Martelella endophytica: one gene and its partner. Each later gene encodes a partner of the first gene's protein in a complex. Links are inferred from orthologs where the notes say so. Each region holds a gene or a part of one and is shown in the gene's direction. Other genes may lie near its edges.

Region 1 (3,833 bases):
CGCTCGCCAGCAGGATCTGCGCGGCGATCTGGCCGAATCGCGAGAAGCCGATCATCAGCACGTCGGCGCCGGCATCGGCGAAATCCTCCTCGATCTCCTCGTGATAGGCCTCGCGCCGAACAAAGAGCCGTTCCGCAAGCCTGACGCAAAGCGGCGTGGCCACCATCGAAACGGTGACGATCGCGATCAGCAACGAGGCCGTCGCGTTGGAGAAGATGCCGGCCGCTGCGGCCGTCGAAAACATCACGAAGCCGAATTCGCCGCCCTGCGGCAGAAGCGCGGCGATGCGGACGGCATCGGCGTGCGGCGATCCGGTAAGGCGGCAGAGGCCGTAGATGACGAGTGCCTTCACCAGGATCAGCACCGGCACGGCGATCGCAATGAGCAGCAGGTTCTCGTAGACGACCTGAAGCTCAAGCGACAGCCCGACAGCGATGAAGAAGATCGAAAGGAACACGCCGCGGAAGGGTTCGATATCGGCCTCGAGTTCATGGCGATAGGATGATTCGGCGAGCATGACGCCGGCGAGGAACGCGCCCATCGCCATCGAAAGCCCCACCATCTGCATCGCCATGGCCGCGCCGATGACGAGGAACAGCGCGGCGACGATCATCACCTCACGGGCGCCGGTCGCCGCGATGATCTGGAACACCGGGGTCAGCACGTAGCGGCCGGCGGCGATCATGGCGGCGATTACCGCCAGCGCCAGGGCGGCATTCGTCGCCATGTCGCCGGCCGTCGCATCCTCCGCGCCGCCGCCGAGAATGCTGACCAGCGCCAGAAGCGGCACGATGGCGATGTCCTGGAACAGCAGCATCGAGAAGGATCGTTGGCCGTAGCGGGTATTCACGTCGCCGCTGTCGTCGAGGATCTGCATCGCGAATGCGGTCGAGGACAGGGCGAGACCGAAGCCCGCGATCAGCGCCGCCGGCCAGCTCGACAGCGCAAGATGGGCAAGCGGCACCAGCAGCGCGCCGGTGACCAGCACCTGCGCCAGGCCGAGGCCGAAGATGTCGCGCCGCATGGTCCAGAGCCGCGCCGGCTTCAGCTCGAGTCCGATCATGAACAGCAGGAAGACGATGCCGAGTTCGGCGACGTGCAGCACTTCCTCGCCATTGGTGATGCGCTGCAGCACCGGGCCGATAACGATGCCGCCCGCCAGATAGCCAAGCACCGTTCCGAGGCCGAGGCGCTTGAAGATGGGCGCGGCGACAGCGGCCGCGCCGAGCATCCACACGGTTTCGGAAAACAGGCTCGTCGTTGTCGCCATAAGTTCGTCCCTGCAAAAGAATGAAGAGGCCACGTTTCCGAAAGGCCTTGATGGAATACAAAGCGAACAATAAATGGAAGCGCAAGGAAAGGCCAAGCCATGTCTGCAGATTGCAATGAATTGATCGAGCGCGCTTCCCGGATCGTGGATGTCGCGAAGAAAATGGGTGCCGATGCCGCCGATGTCGTCGTCTCCGAAGGCGCCTCCAACAGCGTCTCGGTCAGAAACGGTGAGCGCGAGAATGCGCAGGCTTCGGAAAATCAGGGTTTCTCGCTGCGCGTGTTTGTCGGTGCGAAGGTCGCAAGCGTCTCGACCAATGACGATGGTGACGTCGAGCGGCTGGCCGAGCGGGCGCTCGCCATGGCAAAGGTTTCGCCGGAAAATCCCTATGCGAGCCTCGCCGACAGCGATCGGCTGGCACGTGACTATCCGGATCTCGACCTTCATGACGAGTCGGATGTCTCGCCCGAGGCCCTGGTGGCGCGGGCGCTTGCCGCCGAAGAGGCGGCGCTTGCGGTGAAGGGTGTGTCCAAGAGCTCTGGCGCGAGCGCCGGGCGCGGATCGGTCGCCTTCGCGCTCGTCACATCGGGTGGCTTTGCCGGCGGCTATCGGCGTTCCTATTCCTCCGTCTCCGCTTCCGCGGTGGCAGGCGAGGGGACGGCGATGCAGCGCGACTATGACTATGACGCGCGCTCGCACGACGGCGACCTGAACGCGCCGGAGGATATCGGCCGCAGCGCCGGCGAGCGCGCCGTTGCGAGGCTTGCTCCGCGCCAGATCGAAACCCGTCGCGGCGCATCCGTCATCTTCGATCGGCGGCTTGCGACCAGCCTCGTCGGCCATCTCGCCGGCGCGATCTCGGGCACCGCTGTCGCGCGCAAGACCAGCTTTCTGCGCGACAAGCTCGGCCAGCAGGTGCTGAAGGCCGGCCTTAACGTCATCGACGATCCGCGCATCCCGCGCGGCGCCAGCTCGCAGCCCTTTGACGGCGAAGGGGTCTCGAGCGAGCGCCTCGCCATGGTCGAGGACGGCGTGCTGACGCAATGGTTCCTGTCGACCGCGCTCGGGCGTGAGCTCGGCATGTCAACCAACGGCCGCGGCGCGCGGGCGGGTAATTCGCTCGGGGCCTCGCCGACCAACCTGATCCTCGAGCCGGGCGAGAAATCGCCAGCCGAACTGATGGCCGAAATCGGCACGGGGCTTTATGTCACCGAGCTCATCGGCAGCGGCGTCGATATGGTAACGGGCGATTATTCGCGCGGCGCCAGCGGCTTCTGGATCGAGAATGGCGAGATCGCGTTTCCTGTCGCCCAGCTCACCATTGCGGGCAATCTGAAATCGATGTTCATGGCGATGACGCCGGCGAGCGATATCGACCGTCGCTTCTCCGTTGCTGCGCCCAGCATCCTTGTCGAGGGACTGACCCTCGCGGGACGGTAAGGGCGTTGCCGTGACCGATGCTTTTGACACCACGAAGGACTGGACGGACGATCTGGCGCTGATCGAGATGGCGGGGCGGGAGGCAGGGGCTGTCGCCCTGTCGCACTTCGGCGGGGCGCCCGAGGTCTGGTGGAAGAATGGCGGACAGTCGCCGGTAAGCGCTGCCGACCTTGCCGCCAACAGTTGCCTCGAAGACATTCTCCGCAAGGCGCGGCCGGATTATGGCTGGCTGTCGGAGGAGAGTCGGGACGATCCCGCCCGGATAGCGGCCGAATGTGCCTTCGTCGTCGATCCGATCGACGGGACGCGCGGCTTTCTGAGCGGCGGCAAGACCTGGGTGGTGAGCGTCGCCGTCGTGGCCCGCAACCGGCCGGTCGCTGGCGTTCTGGTGGCGCCGGCGCTCGATGAGATCTATTCGGCTCAACTTTCGGGACCGGCATTGAAGAACGGCGTTCCCATCGCCATTGCGGCAGCCGGCGAAGAGCGGCGGCCGGTGGAAATCTCTATGCCCGGCAATCTGGCCGGCAGGTTCAACGCCGATTTCGGCGCCCGTCTGCGGCGCCATCCGCACATCCCCTCGCTTGCCTATCGTCTTGCCATGGTGGCGGACGGTCGGCTCGACGGGACGCTGGTGCGAGCGCATTCGCATGACTGGGATCTCGCCGCAGCCGACATTATACTGGAGCGCGCCGGCGGGGTGCTGGTGGACGAGGCGGAGCGGACGCTCGGCTACAATCACGCCGATGTCAGCCAGGGGACGCTGTTTGCCGGCCACCCGGCGCTGGTCAGCGAAATGCTGCGGCAATTCGGACCTCCGGACGCGCCTTGACAAGCCGGGGCAAACCCGCGACACGAAGACCACTCATATTGTTTAAAACGATTAGGTGAGGCTCAAAATGATCGACTCCGTGGAAAACAAGCAGCTTCTTCATCTCGTCTTCGGCGGCGAGCTTGAAAGTCTCGAAGGTGTCCGTTTCTCCGATCTCGATGCACTCGATATCGTCGGCATCTATCCCAACTACGCGTCGGCCCTGAAAGCATGGAAATCGAAGGCGCAGCAGACCGTCGACAATGCTCACATGCGTTATTTCATCGTCCATCTGCATCGCCTGCTCGATCCTGA
Region 2 (3,887 bases), 2.3 Mb from region 1 along the record:
AGTCACAATTATGCCATAGCATTTGCCGATTTGAAGCGTCAAATCATCTTGCTCCACCTCGGCGCGTGCACCGGCCAAAGCCGTACGCGGAAGCGCCAATTCGCGCCAAACCACTTGGAAGACATTGAAATTTGTCGGCGAAGGGGGCAAGAAACCCATCGAGTATTGATGTTTTCCACGAACGGGACGAGGTGAGTCTGATGTTTTCATTGCCGGCGAGCGCCCTGACCAAGAAAAGCACCGCCTGCGTCCTGCTGGCGCTCTTCGCCTGCACCACGCTGCCGCTCGCGGCCTCAATGCCCGCTTACGCGCAGTCGACGCCGGCAACGCCGCCGCTGCCGGAAAGGGCGCCCGGCGAAGATGCTCCCGCGGCAAGCACGGCCCCGGCCGAAAACGCCGCCCCCGACACCGGCAATGCCGGCGAAGCCGCTCCGCCATCCGGCATCGAGAGCGTTCCGCTTCCGGAAGGCCCCGATGACGACACATCGATGGTGCGCGAAAACCACGGCGCCTGGTCTATGGTCTGCGATCAGCCGCCCGGCGCCAATGGTGATCAGTGCGCCCTGATGCAGAACGTGATCGCCGACGACCGCCCGGAAATCGGCCTTTCGATCGCGGTACTGAAAACCGCCGACCGGCAGTCGAAGCTATTGCGCATCCTTGCCCCGCTCGGGGTGTTCCTGCCGGAAGGCATGGGTCTGTTCGTCGATGGCGTCAACATCGGCAAGGCCTATTATTCGCGCTGCTATTTCGACGGCTGCTATGTCGAGGTCGATATCGACGACGACCTGATGAAAATCTTCCGCGCCGGCAAGGAAGCGGTATTCACGCTCAATTTCTCGGTCGATCAGAACACGATCGGCATTCCCGTCGACCTCGACGGCTTAGGCGAAGGCTACGATGCCCTGCCCTGATATCGGCCGGCCGCAGTTCCTATATGGGCTCCATAACGAACTGAACGACAGACAAGAAGACGGACATGACCATGACCGACCGCGACCTTCTCAGCCATTTCGACGCCGATGAGAGCACCATCCGCCGCATCGTCGAGGATACGCTTCATGATGCCGACGACGGCGAACTCTATGTCGAATACGCGGAAAACGAATCGCTGTCCTTCGATGACGGGCGACTGAAAAGCGGATCGTTCAACACCGGCCACGGCTTCGGCCTGCGCGCCGTCGCCGGCGAGGCGAGCGGCTTTGCCCATGCGGGCGAACTTTCGATTGCCGCCCTGAAGCGCGCGTCGCAGACGGCAAAGGCCGTGACCGCGGGCTATGACGGCACCTATGCCGAGCCACCGCGCGGCACCAACACCAAGCTCTATTCCGACGCAAACCCGATAGGAGCGCCTTCGTTCGAGGAAAAGGTGAAGCTGCTCGGCGAGATCGACGCCTATCTGCGCGAACGCGATCCGCGCGTGCGCCAGGTCTCGGCATCGCTTGCCGCCAGCCACCAGACCATCGAGATCCTGCGCGCCGATGGCTACCGGGTCGGCGATGTACGACCGATGACACGGCTCAATATCTCGGTCATCGTCGGCGACGGTGATCGGCAGGAGACCGGTTCCTTCGGAATTGGCGGGCGTGTGAGCTTCGAGGACCTCTTCGCCCGCCAGGACTGGCAGTCGGGCGCGGAAGAAGCGCTGCGCAAGGCCTTCGTCAATCTCGAGGCGATCGATGCGCCGGCGGGTACCATGGATGTGGTGCTCGGCAATGGCTGGCCGGGCGTGATGCTGCACGAGGCCGTCGGCCACGGGCTTGAGGGCGATTTCAACCGCAAGCACCTTTCGGCATTCTCAGGCCTTGTCGGCGAAATGGTCGCCGCCCCCGGCGTCACCGTCGTTGATGACGGCACCATCTCCAATCGTCGCGGCTCGATCTCGATCGACGACGAGGGCACGCCGTCCGCCTATAATGTGCTGATCGAAAACGGCCGTCTTACGGGCTACATGCAGGACCGGCTTAACGCCCGGCTGATGGGCGTGGCGCCGACCGGCAACGGTCGCCGCCAGTCCTATTCCGACCTGCCGATGCCGCGCATGACCAATACCTACATGCTGGCGGGCGACAAGACCAAGGAAGAGATCATCGGCTCCGTGAAGAAGGGCATCTACGCCGTCACCTTCGGCGGCGGACAGGTGGACATCACCTCCGGCCAGTTCGTGTTCGACTGCACCGAGGCCTATCTGATCGAGAACGGCAGGATCGGCGCGCCGATCAAGGGCGCCACGATCATCGGCAACGGCCCCGAGGCGATGAAGCGGGTTTCGATGGTCGGCAACGACCTCGCGCTCGACAACGGCATCGGCAATTGCGGCAAGGCCGGCCAGTGGGTCCCGGTCGGCGTCGGCCAGCCGCATCTGAGGCTCGACCAGATCACTGTCGGCGGGACGCAGGCGTGAGCCAGCTTCCTTTCCGCGCACGCCTAAACGATTCTTTTACGGCTTTCAGGCTCAATGCGGGCCATGTACAGCGTTGCCCGCATTCCCGCTCAGCAGACAAGCACCGTCGCGATCCGGCCCTATGAAAGCCGCGACAATCAAAGGCTTTCGGCCCTCTGGCTCGAAGCCTCGCTGATCTCACACACCTTTCTGCCGGAAAGCCTGCTGCTTACCCAGCAGAAGCTGGTGGCCGAAAAATACCTAGCCGAGACCGAGACCTGGGTGGCAATCGCGGATGACCTCCCTGTCGGCTTCATCGGCCTGATGGATCAGTTTATCGGCGGGTTGTTCGTAGCGCCGGAGGCCCAGGGCATGGGGATCGGCGGCGAACTCTTGCGTCACGCCTTTGAACTCAAGGGCCATCTGGCGCTAGAGGTTTATGCCGCCAATCACCGCGCCGTTGCCTTTTATCGCCGCCACGGCTTTTGCGGCGTGCGCCGCCGCGAAACAGACGACAACGGCCTGCCCCACCCCCTGATCCTGATGCAGAAGCCCTGCCCGTCGGGCCGCAAAACCACGCCCGCACCGTCAGCCTGAGGCCGAATTGCCCGTTGCGGCTAGGAAGGTCGCGATCCGGCTCCTCACCTGATGAAGTGCCGTGAAAAGCGACACATGCTCGCCGCCGGCAATCGCCATCAACTCGCCTCTGGGCGCCTCATCGGCGACCCGCTTCCCATGCTCGAATGGCACGATCCTGTCGGCGGTTCCGTGGATGACCAGCATCGGCACCTTCAATGCTCCAACCGCAATCGGCGCCTGGCTGGCGAAAAGGCGCGTATCGGCAATCGTGCCCGGCAGCCTTTCCGCCATCCGGTCGACAACGCTCCTGTTGAGAGCAGCCATCAGCCCCGCCGCCTCTGGATCGGCAAGCGTCCGGGCGAGAACCTCGCGATCGCGGATCGAGCGGCGGGCGGCCTGATCGGGGTCACCAAGCCCGCGCGTGAGCACACCCATCAGCAAGGACGATCGCGCCGCAAGCCGCATCAACGGCAGCATGGCGGTAACGGCCCGCGGCGGCGTGAGCGTACCGGTGCAGCACGACACCAGGATGAGCGCCGAAACCCTTTCCGGATATCTGAGAGCAAAGGCCAGCGCGGCCGGACCGCCGGCCGATACGGCAATCACCGTCACCTGACCGATATCGAGCACATCCAGAAGCGCGGCATAGAGCTCGGCCTGAGCGCCGGGGATTACAGCCACACCAAGCGGCGTGCCGAGATGCCCCGGGCGCGAGACGGCGAGCGGTGGAGGTCGCTCTCCTCGCCGAACGCCGCCCGAGCCAGGATCAGCGACTGATCCCAGCCTCCCATGCCGCCGTGAAGGGCAAGCACGGGCCTTCCCTCGGCTTTGCCTGCAAAGGCGACTTCTATTGTCCCGGTTGGGGTATGCATGATTTTGACGCGCGCGCCTTCGGCCGACGCGGTCGCGCATGAACGGGCGGACG

The links. Proteins that work in one complex are often made in the same cells at the same time.
Region 2: the proteins of TM49_RS21745 (region 1) and tldD are in contact, whole or in part, in a solved structure (PDB 5NJ9), measured with the Escherichia coli proteins. The link is inferred for Martelella endophytica from one-to-one orthologs.

Annotation. Positions count from the first base shown.
Region 1 is NZ_CP010803.1:4,656,407-4,660,239, reverse strand. The notes cover bases 739-3,539. They hold TM49_RS21745 (TldD/PmbA family protein), read left to right. Parts: upstream 739-1,369; coding sequence 1,370-2,710; downstream 2,711-3,539. Other genes in these bases: TM49_RS21740 (3'(2'),5'-bisphosphate nucleotidase CysQ), read left to right, coding at 2,778-3,539; TM49_RS21750 (monovalent cation:proton antiporter-2 (CPA2) family protein), read right to left, coding at 739-1,270. Outside these bases: more of TM49_RS21750, read right to left, coding at 1-738; TM49_RS21735 (DUF4170 domain-containing protein), read left to right, coding at 3,607-3,833.
Region 2 is NZ_CP010803.1:2,400,174-2,404,060, reverse strand. Bases 340-3,194 are described here. They hold tldD (metalloprotease TldD), read left to right. Parts: upstream 340-985; coding sequence 986-2,404; downstream 2,405-3,194. Other genes in these bases: TM49_RS10840 (alpha/beta fold hydrolase), read right to left, coding at 2,972-3,194; TM49_RS10845 (GNAT family N-acetyltransferase), read left to right, coding at 2,468-2,980; TM49_RS10855 (invasion associated locus B family protein), read left to right, coding at 340-914. In the rest of the region: more of TM49_RS10855, read left to right, coding at 201-339; more of TM49_RS10840, read right to left, coding at 3,195-3,643; TM49_RS23895 (hypothetical protein), read right to left, coding at 3,634-3,887. UniProt on the Escherichia coli protein: Metalloprotease involved in CcdA degradation. Suppresses the inhibitory activity of the carbon storage regulator (CsrA).